One region of the Suipraeoptans intestinalis genome, then DNA from elsewhere that is predicted to be linked to it. Evidence: a T-box and tRNA genes for the amino acid it is inferred to sense, from the RefSeq annotation. Region 1 holds a T-box; the other holds one or more tRNA genes.
What was found. A T-box is a leader RNA that pairs with one kind of tRNA and senses whether it is charged. The one in region 1 lies ahead of SOW26_RS00590 (valine--tRNA ligase), so its partner is inferred to be a tRNA-Val.
Positions count from the first base shown of each region.

Region 2: it encodes a tRNA-Val, which carries the amino acid that the T-box ahead of SOW26_RS00590 (valine--tRNA ligase) is inferred to sense. The anticodon was not compared.

Region 1 is NZ_JAXFXH010000002.1:101,079-108,894, reverse strand. Features, by position in the region: gene SOW26_RS00610 (CPBP family intramembrane glutamic endopeptidase) at 1-835, shown strand, start outside; gene hydF ([FeFe] hydrogenase H-cluster maturation GTPase HydF) at 947-2,191, opposite strand; gene hydG ([FeFe] hydrogenase H-cluster radical SAM maturase HydG) at 2,258-3,679, opposite strand; gene hydE ([FeFe] hydrogenase H-cluster radical SAM maturase HydE) at 3,672-4,796, opposite strand; T-box leader at 5,068-5,291, shown strand; gene SOW26_RS00590 (valine--tRNA ligase) at 5,505-7,816, shown strand, end outside.
Region 2 is NZ_JAXFXH010000020.1:39,145-46,960, reverse strand. Features, by position in the region: gene SOW26_RS07505 (GNAT family N-acetyltransferase) at 1-571, opposite strand, end outside; gene ispF (2-C-methyl-D-erythritol 2,4-cyclodiphosphate synthase) at 510-1,055, opposite strand; gene SOW26_RS07495 (hypothetical protein) at 1,164-1,418, opposite strand; tRNA gene SOW26_RS07490 (tRNA-Met) at 1,521-1,594, opposite strand; tRNA gene SOW26_RS07485 (tRNA-Val) at 1,609-1,681, opposite strand; gene gdhA (NADP-specific glutamate dehydrogenase) at 1,990-3,324, opposite strand; gene SOW26_RS07475 (phosphoribosylformylglycinamidine synthase) at 3,562-7,320, opposite strand; gene SOW26_RS07470 (TIGR01906 family membrane protein) at 7,420-7,816, opposite strand, start outside.

The DNA.
Region 1 (7,816 bases):
TACGGCTGATTTCCTGGCACAGGTGCTGCCGAAAGAAGGGATAGCATGGAGCCAACAGTATTATCTTTGGGATACGGTCGGATGTGCCTGGCTTCTGGGCATCTATGGACTGTGGGTGTTTTGTCTGAAAGAGCAGAGACGGAGCAAGGAGCAGAGCGGGCAAGAAAGTCAGATGAAAAAAGCAGAAGGCAAGGATGTGAAAGAGCCTTCCCGGTGGACAAAACAGACAGAAGATGAGAGAGTCAAAGAGCAACCGGTATGGAAGAAGGCATTAGAGGTGGCGGTGATTACATTTGGCTTAGGAGGAATCAGCAGTCTGTGGCTTAACTTTGCCGAAGAGGTTTTGTACAAAGTTCCATTTATCAGGGATAGCATGGAGCGATTTCAGACGGTAGGGAAAGAACAGTTGGGAGAGCCTTATATCTGGGTGTTTCTGTCGGTAGTATTGGTTGGGCCGATTGTGGAGGAGCTTTTGTTCAGAGGAATCGTGTATCAATATCTTGCAGAAATCAGGGAAGGGTGGTTTGCTGTGATCGGGTCGGGACTTCTGTTTGGCTTGTGGCATCAGGAACCGGTGCAGGTAGTGTATACAATGATAATGGGAGTGGGGATCGCTATCGTGTATCAAAAGACAGGATCCTTGAGGTATGTGATCGGACTTCATATTTTGAACAATTTTCTGTCTGCCCTCCCGCCGTTTCTGGAAACGGAAGCGATTATAAAAGGGATCAGCCTGATGAATTACGTGATGATCCTGCCGGGCGTGTATCTTTTGGGAAGATTTGCGGACAGACGGCAGAAGCCGGAGGTTTCGGCAGAAAGCAGGAAATCTTGACAGATCCAGATACATCACTTATATTGGTGTTTACGGAAAACGGCGACTTACCTGTTTTCTGTATGAACAAAGAACCCTCTCCATTTTCCACGGCAAAATGGAGAGGGTTCTTTACAGTAAATGCTGAAAGGGCTCCAGGCTTCTTTCCAGGATTCCCCGCATGTGAGCGATCACAGTTCCGTAGTTGGTGATGGGGACGCCGGCATCTTTGGCGCAGCGGACACGATGCTGAAATTCACGATCCGGAAGCATGCAGGAGCCACAATGGATGATGAAGTCGTAGGAGTTTAGATCCGCAGGAAATTCGGTGCCGGAAGTAAAGGAAAACTGAAACTCCTTGTTGGTGTGCCGGCGGATCCAGGCGGGAAGCTTGACTGTTCCAATATCTTCGCACTGACGATGGTGCGTGCAGCCTTCACAGATCAGAATGTGGCTGCCGTCTTCCAGATCATCCAGGAAGGAAGCGCCCTTTGCCAGGGAAGGAAGGCAGCCCTTGTAACGTGCAAAGAGAATGGAAAAGGAAGTCAGAGGAACAGAAAGAGGAACTGCCGGCGACACCTTATGGAATACCTGACTGTCACAGACGACAAGGGCAGGATCCTTCTGGAAAGAGGCCAGTACCTGCGGAAGCTCCGCGTCGGATGCCACTACGGAAACAGCGCCTCCGTCCAGCAGATCCCGGATCACCTGCTGCTGGGGCAGGATCAGGCGCCCTTTAGGAGCAGAGGTGTCGATGGGGATGACCAGCACCACCAGGTCAGAAGGCCGTACCAGATCTCGGATCAAAGGAGCCTGTTGCTTTTGAGGAAACGTTTTCCCGATCAACTCCTTCAGTTCCCGGATGTGCCAGCCCAGGGAAGCGCTGACGCAGATAGAGGGAAGGTTCTGAGCAGCCGCGGGAAGGTTCCCGGAAGCAGCAGGCTTTTGGGAAGAACAGACATTCTCACCGGAAGAAACTGTTGCCAGATCCCATTTGTTCCAAACCAGGATACAGGGGAGCTGCTTTTTGCGGACAGCTTCCAATAAATCATATTCACAGGCGGACAATCCTTCGGAATAGTCTGCCACCAGAAGCACAAGGTCCGTTTTGTTTAGCGCCTGAAACGCTTTTTGAACTCTCTTTTCGCCCAGTTCCCCCACGTCGTCCAGTCCCGGCGTGTCGATCAGCACCACCGGCCCCAGAGGAAGAAGCTCCATGGTTTTCTGGACGGGATCGGTGGTGGTTCCTTTCACAGGAGATACGATAGAAAGGGACTGGCTCGTCAGTGCATTTAACAAGCTGGATTTCCCGGCATTTCGCCGACCGAAGATCCCAATGTGGATGCGGTTGGCAGAAGGGGTTTGATTGAGACTCATAAAACACTCCTTTCTGGGTGAAACACTTTCTGAATAAAATACCTGCGCAGTCAAAACATTCCCGGACTAAAAACGAAAATCCCGGCGGTTATTGTCCCGAATCAGCCGGAGGTTTTCCAGTACGACAGAGCGGGCTTTCAGATTAGGAACATTGGCAACCTCCCGGTCGATGATGGTCTCTCCCAAAGCTCTGGTGGAAGGTGAGGCGTAATCCATCAGATATTCCTGAAGGGTCATCAGTGCGTTGGGGTGACAGCAGTTCTGGATCTGGCCGCTTTTGCAGAGGGACATAAACCGGTCGCCGGTCCGACCCTCCCGGTAACAGGCGGTGCAGAAGCTGGGAATATAGTCCATTTCCATCAGCCAGTGTACCACCTCATCCAGAGTACGGTCGTCATTGATATCAAACTGCTTGGAATTGTCTTCGTCGGTTTCCGGCTGGTAGTATCCCCCTACGCTGGTTTTGGAGCCGCCGCTGATCTGGGAGATCCCTAGCTGTAGGACTCGTTGGCGAACATCTTTACTCTCGCGGGTAGAGACGATCATGCCGGTGTAGGGAACAGAGATCCGGATACAGGCTACGATTTTTTCAAAGGTTGCATCGTCAATTCCGTTTTTAAAGGAAGAAGAATCAATGTCGTCTGCATCTCTGAGCCGGGGAACGCTGATGGTGTGAGGACCGACGCCGAAGGCAGCCTCCAGATGCTCGGCATGCATCAAAAGTCCGGCAAATTCATAGCGGTATTTGTCCAATCCAAAGAGGACTCCGATCCCCACATCATCCACACCGCCTTCCATGGCGCGATCCATGGCCTCCGTATGATAATCATAGTCGTGCTTGGGACCGGCAGGATGCAGCTTCAGGTAACTTTCCTTATGGTAAGTTTCCTGAAACAGGATATAAGTACCGATGCCGGCTTCTTTTAGCAGGCGGTAATTATCTGTGGTCGTGGCGGCGATATTAATGTTGGCACGGCGTATCGCTCCGTTTTTATGCCGGATACTGTAGATCGTCTCGATGGATTCCAGATAGTAGTCCATGGTATTATGAACGGGATCCTCTCCGGCTTCCAGCGCAAGACGCTTATGTCCCATATCCTGGAGTGCGATGACTTCTCTACGGATCTCCTCCTGGGTCAGCTTTTTTCTCCGGATCGTCTTGTTTTTCAGATGGTAGGGACAATAGGTACAGCCATTGACACAATAATTGGAAAGATACAGCGGGGCAAACAAAACGATGCGGTTGCCGTAAAAATCTTTCTTGATCTGCTGAGCAAGGCGGAAGATTTTTTCGTTAAGCTGTGGATCCTGACAGGCAAGAAGAAGAGAGGCTTCCCGGTGAGAAAGTCCTTTTCTGAGCGCTGCCTTTTGGATCAGAGCTTCCATCAGAGCCGTGTTGTGGCAGTTTTCATCGGCATAGGCCAGCGTATCCAAAATCTCCTGGTGATTGATAAAATCTTCTGCGTGTTTGGAATGAACGTCATACATAAGGGTATCCTCCTTTTGAGTCTATGGGATTGATAGCGGCAGAGTAGGAATCCAGGTTCAGGGAATCTCCTCTGGCAGTTGTGATCTGGTATCCGATGGAGTTGACCCGTCTTTCCAGACAGACACGGCACTCTGCGGCTTCGTCGCCGGTACAGATCTTGTTGTCATATAAAGCGTAATCCTTTCGCACAGAAGTGGGAGAAAGGTTGGGCATTACTACATTAGCGCCGGCCAGAATCCCCAGTTCCCTGCCTTTGGGATGAATCGTGCCTAAGGCGGTGGTGGCCGGTAGCAGGACTTTGGGCAGCAGGAGCCTTAAGAGCGCCAGTAAAAACAGAGTCTTTTCCAAAGTACCTGCCGATTTTTTTGCAAAAGGTGTGGCATGATGGGGGATAAAAGGTCCGATCCCCACCATCTGAGGATTCAGGCGGGTAATAAACAGCAGATCCTCTGCCAGATGTTGGTCGGTTTGAAAGGGAGAACCCACCATGAATCCGGTTCCGACCTGATACCCGATCTCTTTTAAAGTCCAGAGGCAGTCCTGCCGGTGTCCGGCAGACAAAGAAGCAGGATGCAGCTTACTGTAGTGTGTATGCTGAAAGGTTTCGTGACGGAGCAGATAACGGTCGGCTCCCGCATCAAACAGCCGTTGATAGCTGTTACGGTCACGTTCTCCTACAGACAGGGTAATGGCACAGTCGGGATAGGACGTCTTGATCCGCTCCACTAGAGGAACCAGGCGGGCATCGGTATAATATCCATCTTCTCCGCCCTGCAGTACAAAGGTACGGAATCCCAGCCGGTAGCCGATGCGGCAGCAGGAGAGGATTTCCTCCGGACTCAGACGGTACCGGGAGGCGGTGGGGTTGCTTTTTCGTATCCCACAGTAATAGCAGTCGTTCCTGCAGTAGTTGGTAAATTCGATCAGTCCCCGCACGTAGACGTCCGTGCCATAATGCTTCTGGCGGACTTTTCTGGCGAGAGCAAACAGATATTCCGAAAATTCGGGAGACTGCCCCTGAAGCAGCGTCACCCATTCCTCCCGATCCAGCTGCTGGGTATCCGCCAGCTTTTGGACAAGGGCTTTTAAATGTGAAGTTTCTTCCATAAAGGTCATCCTTTGCTATAAGGTAGATTATCGGTAAAAAACAAAAGGCCTGCGCAAGAAAGGCAGGTCGTAAGCGGGCGCCATAGGCTTTGGAATGAAAAAACCACAGGGCGGGATCCGTGGGGAAAGCCTTCACTGTCGTGGCCTGTTTGATAAAAAAATTATAGCATGGTGAGAAATGGGACACAATATAAGTTTGGTTTTTAACAGGATCCTTAAAATTCCATGAAGTCGCTTGACAAACAAAGGCAGGATGACTATCATATTCAGTAATTGATTGCAAAAGGCAGTGAAGAAGAGGAGTACATATCATCCCTTTTTCAGAGAGGAATTCCCACAGGCTGAAAGGAAATCCAAAGGACAGAGATATGGAAGGTAGCTTCGGAGCCCGGTCGGTGAATCTGGAAGACGAACCGGCTGCGAGTCGTTCCCGTTAAAGAACAGGATGAGTGTGCGGAGAAGGTCCGCATGAAAAAGGTGGTACCGCGATTCGTCGCCCTTTACAGACATTGTAGAGGGTATTTTTTATTTCATGGGATCACGCCCTGCGATGCGGGATTTCTTCTGCGTTTTATGGGAAGACCTTCTGTGAAATAAAACATGTTCTGCCGGATAGCACTGCGGCGGTATGGAGGGCGTTGCAAAAGGGCCCGCCGATATCTGAAGAGGGATCTAAAGGGAATAGCAGAAGATATTTGAGGAGAAAGGAAAAAGAAAATGGGAAAAAAGATGGATACAACTTATGATCCAAAAGCGATCGAAGCGAAATTATATGAAGAGTGGTGCGAAAAGAAGTTTTTCCATGCGGAAGTAGACCGCAGCAAACGACCGTTTACCACAGTGATGCCGCCGCCGAATATTACAGGAAGGCTGCATATGGGACATGCGCTGGACAACACCCTGCAGGATATCCTGATCCGCTACAAGAGGATGAAGGGCTTTCATGCACTTTGGATCCCGGGAACCGACCATGCAGCCATTTCCACAGAGGTAAAGGTGACAAACCAGCTAAAGGAAGAAGGGATCGATAAAAAAGAACTGGGCAGGGAAAAGTTTTTGGAGAGGACCTGGCAATGGAAGGAAGAATATGCGGGAACCATTGAAGCGCAGCTGAAAAAACTGGGGGTATCCTGTGACTGGGACAGAGAACGGTTTACCATGGATGCAGGATGCTCCAAAGCAGTGGAAGAGGTTTTCATCCGCCTGTACGAAAAGGGCTATATCTATAAAGGGCCAAGGATCATCAACTGGTGTCCGGTCTGCAAGACCTCCCTTTCTGATGCAGAAGTAGAGCATGAAGAACAGGAAGGCAGCTTCTGGCATATCCGTTATCCCATTACGGGGACAAAAGAGTATCTGGAAATCGCAACCACCAGACCGGAGACGATGCTGGGCGACACGGCGATCGCAGTCCATCCGGAGGATGAGAGGTATCAGCACCTGATCGGAAAAACGGCGCTGTTACCATTGGTCAATAAAGAGATCCCCATAGTAGGAGACGCATATGTAGACAGGGAGTTTGGAACGGGAGCGGTGAAGATCACACCGGCTCACGACCCGAACGATTTTGAAGTAGGAAAAAGACACCGGCTTCCGGAGATCCATGTGATGAATGATGACGCCACCATCAACGAGCAGGGGGGAATCTATGCAGGATTGGATCGCTATGAGGCGAGAAAGCGAATCGTGAAAGATCTGGAGGAGCAGGGATATCTGGTGAAGGTCGTTCCCCATTCCCATAATGTAGGAACACACGACAGATGCCATACGACAGTAGAGCCCATGATCAAGCAGCAGTGGTTCGTCAGAATGGAAGAATTGGCAAAGCCTGCTATTGAGGCGGTAAAAAATGGAGAACTGAAATTTGTTCCGGAGCGGTTTGACAAGATCTACCTGCACTGGCTGGAAAATATCCGGGACTGGTGTATTTCCAGACAGATCTGGTGGGGACATAGGATTCCGGCCTACTACTGCCAACACTGTGGGAAAATGGTGGTGTCATCCAAGGAGCCTGCTGTCTGTGAAGCGTGCGGACACACCGGGTTTACCCAGGATGAAGATACGTTGGATACCTGGTTCAGCTCGGCGCTTTGGCCGTTTTCCACTATGGGCTGGCCGGAGCAGACGGAGGATCTGGATTATTTCTACCCCACGGACGTGCTGGTGACGGGATATGATATTATTTTCTTCTGGGTGATCCGGATGGTATTTTCCGGGTATGCCCATACGGGGGTATCTCCTTTCCATACCGTATTCATCCATGGACTGGTGAGAGATTCCCAGGGAAGGAAGATGAGCAAATCTCTGGGAAATGGAATCGACCCGCTGGAGATCATCGAGGAATATGGGGCGGATGCCCTGCGAATGACGCTGATAACCGGAAATGCGCCGGGAAACGATATGCGTTTTTATCAGGAAAAGGTAGAAGCAAGCCGAAATTTTGCCAACAAAGTCTGGAATGCATCTCGGTTTATTTTGATGAACATGGAAGACAAGGAGATTCGCACACCTGATCTGCAGTCTTTGCGTACCGATGATAAATGGATCTTGAGAAGATGCAGTCAGGTGACAAAAGAAGTGACGGACAATCTGGATAAATTTGAGCTGGGGATCGCCCTGTCCAAGATCTACGACTTTATCTGGGATGAGTTCTGCGACTGGTATATCGAACTGGCAAAATACAGGATCTACCATTTTGAGGAAGATGCAAAAGGCGCCAATGATGCGTTGTGGACCCTGCGGGAGGTCCTGAAGCGTTCCCTGAAGCTTCTGCACCCATATATGCCGTTTGTGACGGAAGAGATCTACAGAAGCGTGGCTTCTCAGGAAGAATCTTTGATGATGTCCACCTGGCCGGAGTATGAAGCCTCCTGGGAGTTTGAAAAAGAAGCAGAAATTTTGGGAAGATTCCAGGAGATCATCCGTGGCGTCAGAAATATCCGTGCGGAAATGAATGTGCCAAATTCCAGAAAGGCCAGCGTTTTTGTGGTATCGGAGGATGCAGAGATGAGAGCCGGTCTGGAAACGCT
Region 2 (7,816 bases), on a different contig from region 1:
CTGCCATTTCTCGGCAGTCCTTTTCTTCCGCAACCTCCCCGGCTTTTGCCTCCTCCTCTGTCACATATTTTTTACATTGCTGATATACGGTACGAAATCCATAGGGAACATAGATCTTTTCCGAAGCCGGCATCAAAAACGTAAAGGATTCCCCGGATTGATGCATCTCCTCCATTGCCTTTTTCAAAACCATGCCCATATAGCCCCTTTTTCGGTACGCCTTTTCCGTAGCAACCGCCACGATATAGTGAAGTATCTCCTGTCTGGGACCCACCTGCATACGATAAGGATTTAAATGCAGCATCGTCCGGATTCCTCCGTCTTCTTCCAGCACATACATCTGGTTCTCCTTTGTCTTTTCCTTGTAATAATAGTCCACAAAAGAACTACTGTCCTCTGAAAAGACTGTTTCATACAGTTTCCTGGTTGTTCCATGCTCTTCTTTTTCTAATCTGCGCAGCCGCATCCTTCTTCTCCCACTCTTCCTGTCGTTTCCTGCTACACCTTTTTTACCGTTTTGGACAGCCGCATCCTGTACAGCCGCCGCATGCCTGCCGGGGATCCACCGCATAGCTATAATTTTCCACAGTCTCCAGACCTGCTATTGCCTGAGCGGAGATGCCTTCTTCTGCCCCGGTAAATCCCAACCCCTCTTCCGTGGTCGCCTTAATATTGATCTGGGAGATCTGGATCTCCAAAGCTTCTGCCATGGTTTCCCGCATTGCCTGTACATATGGTTTTACCTTTGGCTTCTGCGCAATAATGGTTGCGTCAATATTGCCAATGATATACAGATTTTGATCCAGCAGCTCTCTGACATGCTTTAACAGCATCAGACTGGATATTCCCTTATAGGCCGGATCCGTATCGGGAAAGTGTGTCCCGATATCTCCCAGCGCCGCCGCTCCCAGCAGGGCGTCCATCACTGCATGTACCAGTACGTCTGCGTCCGAGTGTCCCAAAAGACCTTTTTCCCAGGGGATCGTCACTCCCCCCAGTATCAGAGGTCTGCCTTCCACCAGACGATGAACGTCATAGCCCATTCCTATCCGCATCTTCTTCCTCCTTTTCTATCTCCAAGGCTCTGTTGTAATGATTTCCCATAGACTTTCTGCGCCTTCCATCTCCTTCTTTTCCGGCAGATTTTCCCGCAGGTTTCGTCATCAGTCCTCATCTTTTCTGGAAATCAGGTCTTTCACAGAGATCCCTATGGCCCAGATCCCCACCGCCACGCAGACCCCGCTGGCGATCAAAAAGAACGTGCTGTGTGCCGGATGGCTGGCCAATACCTTTCTGGCCAACTGAACCCCTGTAAAAATCAAATATCCTCCTGCCAGTATCCTAAGTAATTCTCTTCCCTTATTTGGCATAATATCTCCTCTTTCTTCTTTCTTCTTTCTTCTTTCTTCTTTCCCCATTCTATCTGTTTCTTCCTGTTTTTGCAATCGCTTCTCCTGTTGCCGAAAAAAAGGATTCAGGCACGCAAAAAAATAAGAGAAACGATACCGTTTCTCCGAAAGTAGCGGGAACTGGATTTGAACCAGCGACACTACGGGTATGAACCGTATGCTCTAGCCAACTGAGCTATCCCGCCATATTGAAAAGATATGGGACCAATAGGGCTCGAACCTATGACCCTCTGCTTGTAAGGCAGATGCTCTCCCAGCTGAGCTATGATCCCATATACACAGTCCGTCTCCGAACCGACTTCGTAATTATACTATGGAGACTTTCTTTTTGTCAATCCCTTTTTTTCATTCCTGAGATTTTTAAACTGTCAAGTGTTAATGCGCACTTTCTTTCTGTCTTCTTGAGATTTGAGATTTCCTTAGATTTTTTAAAGGTCTGGATTTTTCAACTTGAAAAAGTGGGTTTCTTTCACCTACAGCCCGCATAGGAAAAGGCGTTTTTTGCTCTACAAAGAAAAAGCCCCGCAAACACCGGATTTACAGGACTTTCTTCTGTCATTCTTCTGTCAAAAGCTTTCCACTAGCAGATTCCCTGCGCCAGCATCGCGTCCGTTACCTTCTCGAATCCTGCGATATTTGCTCCTACCACGTAGTTTCCTTCTACTCCGTAACGCTTGGCGGCATCTGCCATGTTGTGACAGATATCTACCATGATCTTCTTCAGCTTACTGTCTACTTCCTCAAATGTCCAACTCAGTCTCTCACTGTTTTGCGACATTTCCAAAGCAGATGTTGCGACTCCGCCGGCATTGGCAGCCTTTCCCGGGGCAAACAGCACCTGATTGGCCTGCAGATACTCGGTAGCCTCCAGTGTGGTAGGCATGTTGGCTCCTTCTGCTACCGCCAGGCATCCGTTTGCTACCAGCTGCTTTGCATCCTCCAGATCCAATTCGTTCTGAGTTGCGCAAGGCAATGCAATATCCACCTTCACGGACCATACGCCCTTTCCCGGATGATATTCTGCATTGGGACGGTAATTCTGGTACTCTGTCAGTCTTGCCCGCTTCACCTCTTTGATCTCCTTCAGCGCCTCCACGTCAATCCCTTCTGCGTCATATACCCAGCCGGTGGAATCACTGACCGTCACAACCTTTGCTCCCATCTGCGTCGCTTTCTCTGCCGCATAGATAGCCACATTTCCCGATCCGGAAATGGATACCGTCTTTCCCGCCATTTCCTGTCCGTTTAACTTCAGCATTTCTTCCGTCAGATACAGCAGTCCGTAGCCGGTCGCTTCCTTTCTTGCCAGGGAGCCTCCGTAGCTCAGTCCCTTTCCTGTCAGTACTCCCTCGTATACTCCGCGGATCCTTTTGTACTGCCCGAACATATATCCGATCTCTCTTGCACCTGTTCCAATATCTCCTGCCGGAACGTCTGTATCCGCTCCGATGTATTTACACAGTTCTGTCATAAAGCTCTGGCAAAACGCCATCACTTCTCTGTCTGATTTTCCCTTTGGATCAAAATCCGATCCGCCCTTTCCTCCGCCGATGGGAAGTCCTGTCAGAGAATTTTTAAAGATCTGCTCAAATCCCAGGAACTTGATGATCCCCAGATTCACGGAAGGATGCAGACGCAGCCCTCCCTTGTAGGGTCCGATAGCGCTGTTAAACTGTACCCGGTATCCTGTATTTACCTGTACGTTTCCCTTGTCATCCACCCAGGGTACCCTGAATTTGAACTGTCTCTCCGGCTCTACCAGTCTCTCCAGCAGGCCTTCTCTTCGGAACTCTTCTTCCCGTTCTTCTACCACCACGCGAAGAGATTCCAATACCTCTTTTACCGCCTGATGAAATTCCGGCTCCGCAGGATTTTTCTCTACCACTCTTTCCAAGACTTCATCCACATAAGACATAACTGTATCCTCCTAAAGTATGTATTTTGCAAAAAACAAGGTGCATGCTGTTTTTCTGTGCCTTATTGTAAAGGATTCCTGTGAAAAACACAACGAATTTCCTTCAAAAAACACATTTTTCTGCAACACGCACCTGTCATTCTTTCATTTTACCTGTTTTTTTGGTTGTTTTTTACAGTTTTTAGGTCATTATTGAAACATTTTTATTTTTATGTTTCGTTTTCTTTTTCGCTCTACCTACTTAAAGTACAAAACGCCCGACTCAAATATCTTAAGATCCTGTTCTCCGTAAATATTTTTTGCCACGGACCGGCCTCTTCTTTCCGAATGCGCCATCTTGCCCAGCACTCTTCCATCCGGACTGGTGATCCCTTCGATCCCGCAGTAAGATCCGTTTACATTCCACTCTTCCTCCATAGACAGAACGCCTTCTGTATTGCAGTAAGCCGTAGCAACCTGTCCGCACTCTATCAGTTCCTTCAGACACGCTTCGGACGCTACAAAACGCCCCTCTCCGTGGGAAGCCGGATTGGTATAGACCCCTCCCAGCTCTGCCCCCGCCAGCCAGGGAGATTTGTTACTCATCACCTTCGTATAGACCATCTTGGAAACGTGTCGCCCTATGGAATTGTAGGTCAGCGTAGGCGATTCCTCCGTCTGTCCCGTCACTTTTCCATCGGGAACCAGCCCCAGTTTGATCAGTGCCTGAAAACCGTTACAGATTCCAAGGATCAGTCCGTCTCTCTTCGCCAGAAGATCTTCCAGCGCCTCTTTCAGTTTTGCATGCTGAAATGCCGTTGCAAAAAATTTGGCGGATCCGTCCGGCTCATCTCCCGCGCTGAAGCCTCCCGGAAACATGACGATCTGAGCCTCTCTGATGCTTTTTTCAAATACGGCAACGGAATCCTTGATGTCCTGGGCGCTCAGATTCTTAAAGACCTTGACGTTGGTCTTTGCCCCGGCACGCTCAAAGGCTGCCGCGCTGTCGTATTCACAGTTGGTTCCCGGAAATACCGGAATAAATACTTCCGGCACTGCCACCCTGTGTCTGCATACATAAACATCTTTTGTGTGATAGGGAACCAGCTCCGGCACTTCCTGCTTCGGCGCTTCCTCTGACGCAGTAGGAAATACCCGTTCCAGAGTCCCCGTCCAAAAAGCCTCTGCCTCTTCCAGGGAAATCCTCTCTTTTCTATAGAGAAACTCCGGCGCCTCCGTAACCTGTCCGATCCTTCTTCCTCTGGAGCACAGCTTTTCCCCGGCTCCCTGTGAAACTTCCAGGATCAGATCTCCAAAGGCGGGTGCAAACAGTTCTCCCGTTTCCAGCTCGTCGTCTAAGCGCACGCCCTTCGCATTTCCAAAAGCCATTTTACTGATAGCTGCCACGATTCCGTGACGATCCACGGCATAGGCAGATATGACTCTGTTTGCCCGAATGTCTTCCGTCACCCTACGATATGCCTCTTTTACCTTTTCATAAACGGGCAGGTCGTTCTCATCTCTTGCGATCCGGATCCAAAGCAGCTCATTTCCCGCCTCCTTCAATTCCGGCGTAATGATCTCCCCTTCCCTCGCCACATCTACCGCAAAGGAAACCAGTGTGGGGGGAACGTCGATCTCTTCAAAGGTGCCCGACATGCTGTCTTTGCCTCCGATGGAGGGAAGTCCGAATCCCAGCTGCGCCGCATAGGCTCCCAAAAGAGCCGCCACCGGCTGGCTCCACCTTCTGGGATCTTCCGTCATCCTGCGGAAATATTCCTGGAAGGTGAACCGGATGTTTTCCGGATCTCCCCCTGCCGCCACGATCTTGGCTACCGACTCCGTCACGGCATAGACAGCTCCATGGTATGGGCTCCAGCTGGACAGATAGGGATCAAATCCATAACTCATCAAAGTAACCGTATCGCAGTCGCCCTTCTGCACGGGAAGCTTTGCCGCCATCGCCTGCACTTCCGTCTTCTGAAATCTTCCTCCGTGGGGCATCAGTACCGTTCCTGCGCCGATAGAACCGTCGAACCGTTCCACCAGTCCCTTCTGGGAGCAGACATTTAAATCTGCCAGTGTTTTCAGCCACCTGTCCTTCACTGCTCCTTCCGGTCTTTCCCGGAAAAGGCTGTCCTGCCTTTTGGGCGCCTCCACGATCACCTTCGTTTCCTGATGGGCTCCATTGGTATCCAGGAATCTTCTGGACAGGTTGACGATCTCCTTTCCTCTCCAGAGAAGTACCAGCCTCGGCTCCTCCGTAACCACCGCCACTTTGGTAGCCTCCAGATTCTCTTGTGCCGCATACTGCATAAACGCCTCTGCCTGTGCCGGATCTACTACTACCGCCATACGCTCCTGGGATTCTGAAATGGCGATCTCTGTTCCATCCAGTCCCGCATATTTCTTCGGCACCTGATCCAGATCGATCCGCAGGCCGTCTGCCAGCTCTCCGATCGCCACCGATACTCCGCCTGCTCCGAAGTCATTACACTTCTTGATCAGCCTGCTGACTTCCTCCCGGCGGAACAGGCGCTGGATCTTGCGTTCCGTAGGTGGATTGCCCTTTTGCACCTCTGCGCCGCAGACCCGGGTAGACTCTTCCGTATGAACCTTGGAGGATCCGGTTGCTCCGCCGCACCCGTCTCTTCCTGTACGTCCGCCCAACAGGATGATCACATCCCCCGGATCCGATGTTTCCCGGATCACGGCCCTTCTTGGGGCTGCTCCCAGCACTGCTCCGATCTCCATTCTCTTTGCCACATAGTCCGGATGGTAGATCTCTTTTACCAGTCCGGTGGCCAGACCGATCTGATTGCCATAGGAGCTGTATCCAGCAGCCGCCTCCCTCACCAGCTTTTTTTGAGGCAGCTTGCCTTTTCTTGTCTCTTTTACGGAAACGGTGGGGTCTGCCGCCCCCGTCACACGCATTGCCTGATACACGTAAGTACGTCCGGACAGGGGATCCCGGATGGCTCCTCCAAGACAGGTGGCGGCCCCGCCAAACGGCTCGATCTCCGTAGGATGGTTGTGGGTCTCATTCTTGAAATTCACTAGCCACTCCTCTTTCTCCCCATCTACCTCCACCGGCACTACAATGCTGCACGCGTTGATCTCTTCTGATTCTTCCTGGTCGGAAAGCTTCCCTTCTTTTTTCAGCTTCCGCATAGCCATCAGCGCCAGGTCCATCAGGCAGACAAATTTATCCTTTCGTCCCCCAAAAAGTTCTTCCCTGTCCGTCAGATACTTCCGGTAGGTACCCTCCATCACTTCCCGGTAGTCCCCTTTTTCAAAACAAACCTCCGTCAGTTCCGTGGAAAAGGTGGTGTGACGGCAATGGTCGGACCAGTAAGTATCCAGCACACGGATTTCCGTCATAGACGGATCTCTCTTTTCTTCGGCAGCAAAATAGGTCTGAATATGTGCAAAATCCTTCAAAGTCATGGCCAGTCCCAAGGACTGATACAACTCCTTTAACTCTTCCGGATCTCGTTTGCAGAAGCCCTCCAGAATGCTCACGTCCTCCGGCTCTTCAAACACCGTGACCAGCGTTTCCGGTTTGGTCTCCTCCGTCTGCCTGGAATCCACCGGATTGATACAATGTCCACGGATGGCGTCCATATCCGCCTCGGACACGTCTCCGCCGATGACGTAGGTCACTGCCGTCTGGATCACCGGCGTTTCCTCTTCCTTGATAAACTGTATACACTGTACTGCCGAATCTGCCCTCTGATCAAACTGCCCCGGCAAAAACTCTACGGAAAACGCCTTTTCTTTCTCCTCCATCGGAAACTTCTCCCGATAGACCGTATCCACCGGAGGTTCCGCAAACACCCCGCAGCAGGCCTTTTCAAACACCTCTTCTGTGACATGTTCCACATCGTATCGGATCAGTACCCGAACAGAGGTAACCTGTTTGATTCCCAGATAATTTCTGATTTCATGTTTCAGTTCCTTTGCCCGAACGGCAAACTCCGGTTTCTTTTCCACATAGATTCGCTTTACCTGACTCATTTTGTTCCTCCACTTCTAAACCACCGCATCTGTCTTCATTGTAGCATAAGGCATTTTATTATTAAAGTTAATATAACTTAATATTTTTATAACTTATACTTATTTATTTCCCTGCACCTTTTGCGGTTTTTCTGCAGCTCCCCTCTGTGCCCTTTGCCAGATTTTTCCTTCTTTCTGTCTGTACAGCCAGGCTGCCAGATAGCCGCCTCCAAAGAACAGGAAAAAGATTCCTCCGATCCGTTTTACCATGTCAAAAAAGAAACCTTCCGGCAGCATTTGGATCATGTAATCGGTTTCCGGGTCAAACAGCCACAGATCGTTCCGGAAAAACAGCTTGTGAAAGATCACAAACACCCGGCTGAAATCGACGGCACACCAGACGGCAAGAATTATCGCTGCGCCTCCCAGCAGCCAGGCTGCATTTCGATACCCCACTGCTATCCGCCTCTTCCACTCCCTTTCTTGGAACCTGATCCACAGGCATCCCAGAAGCGCA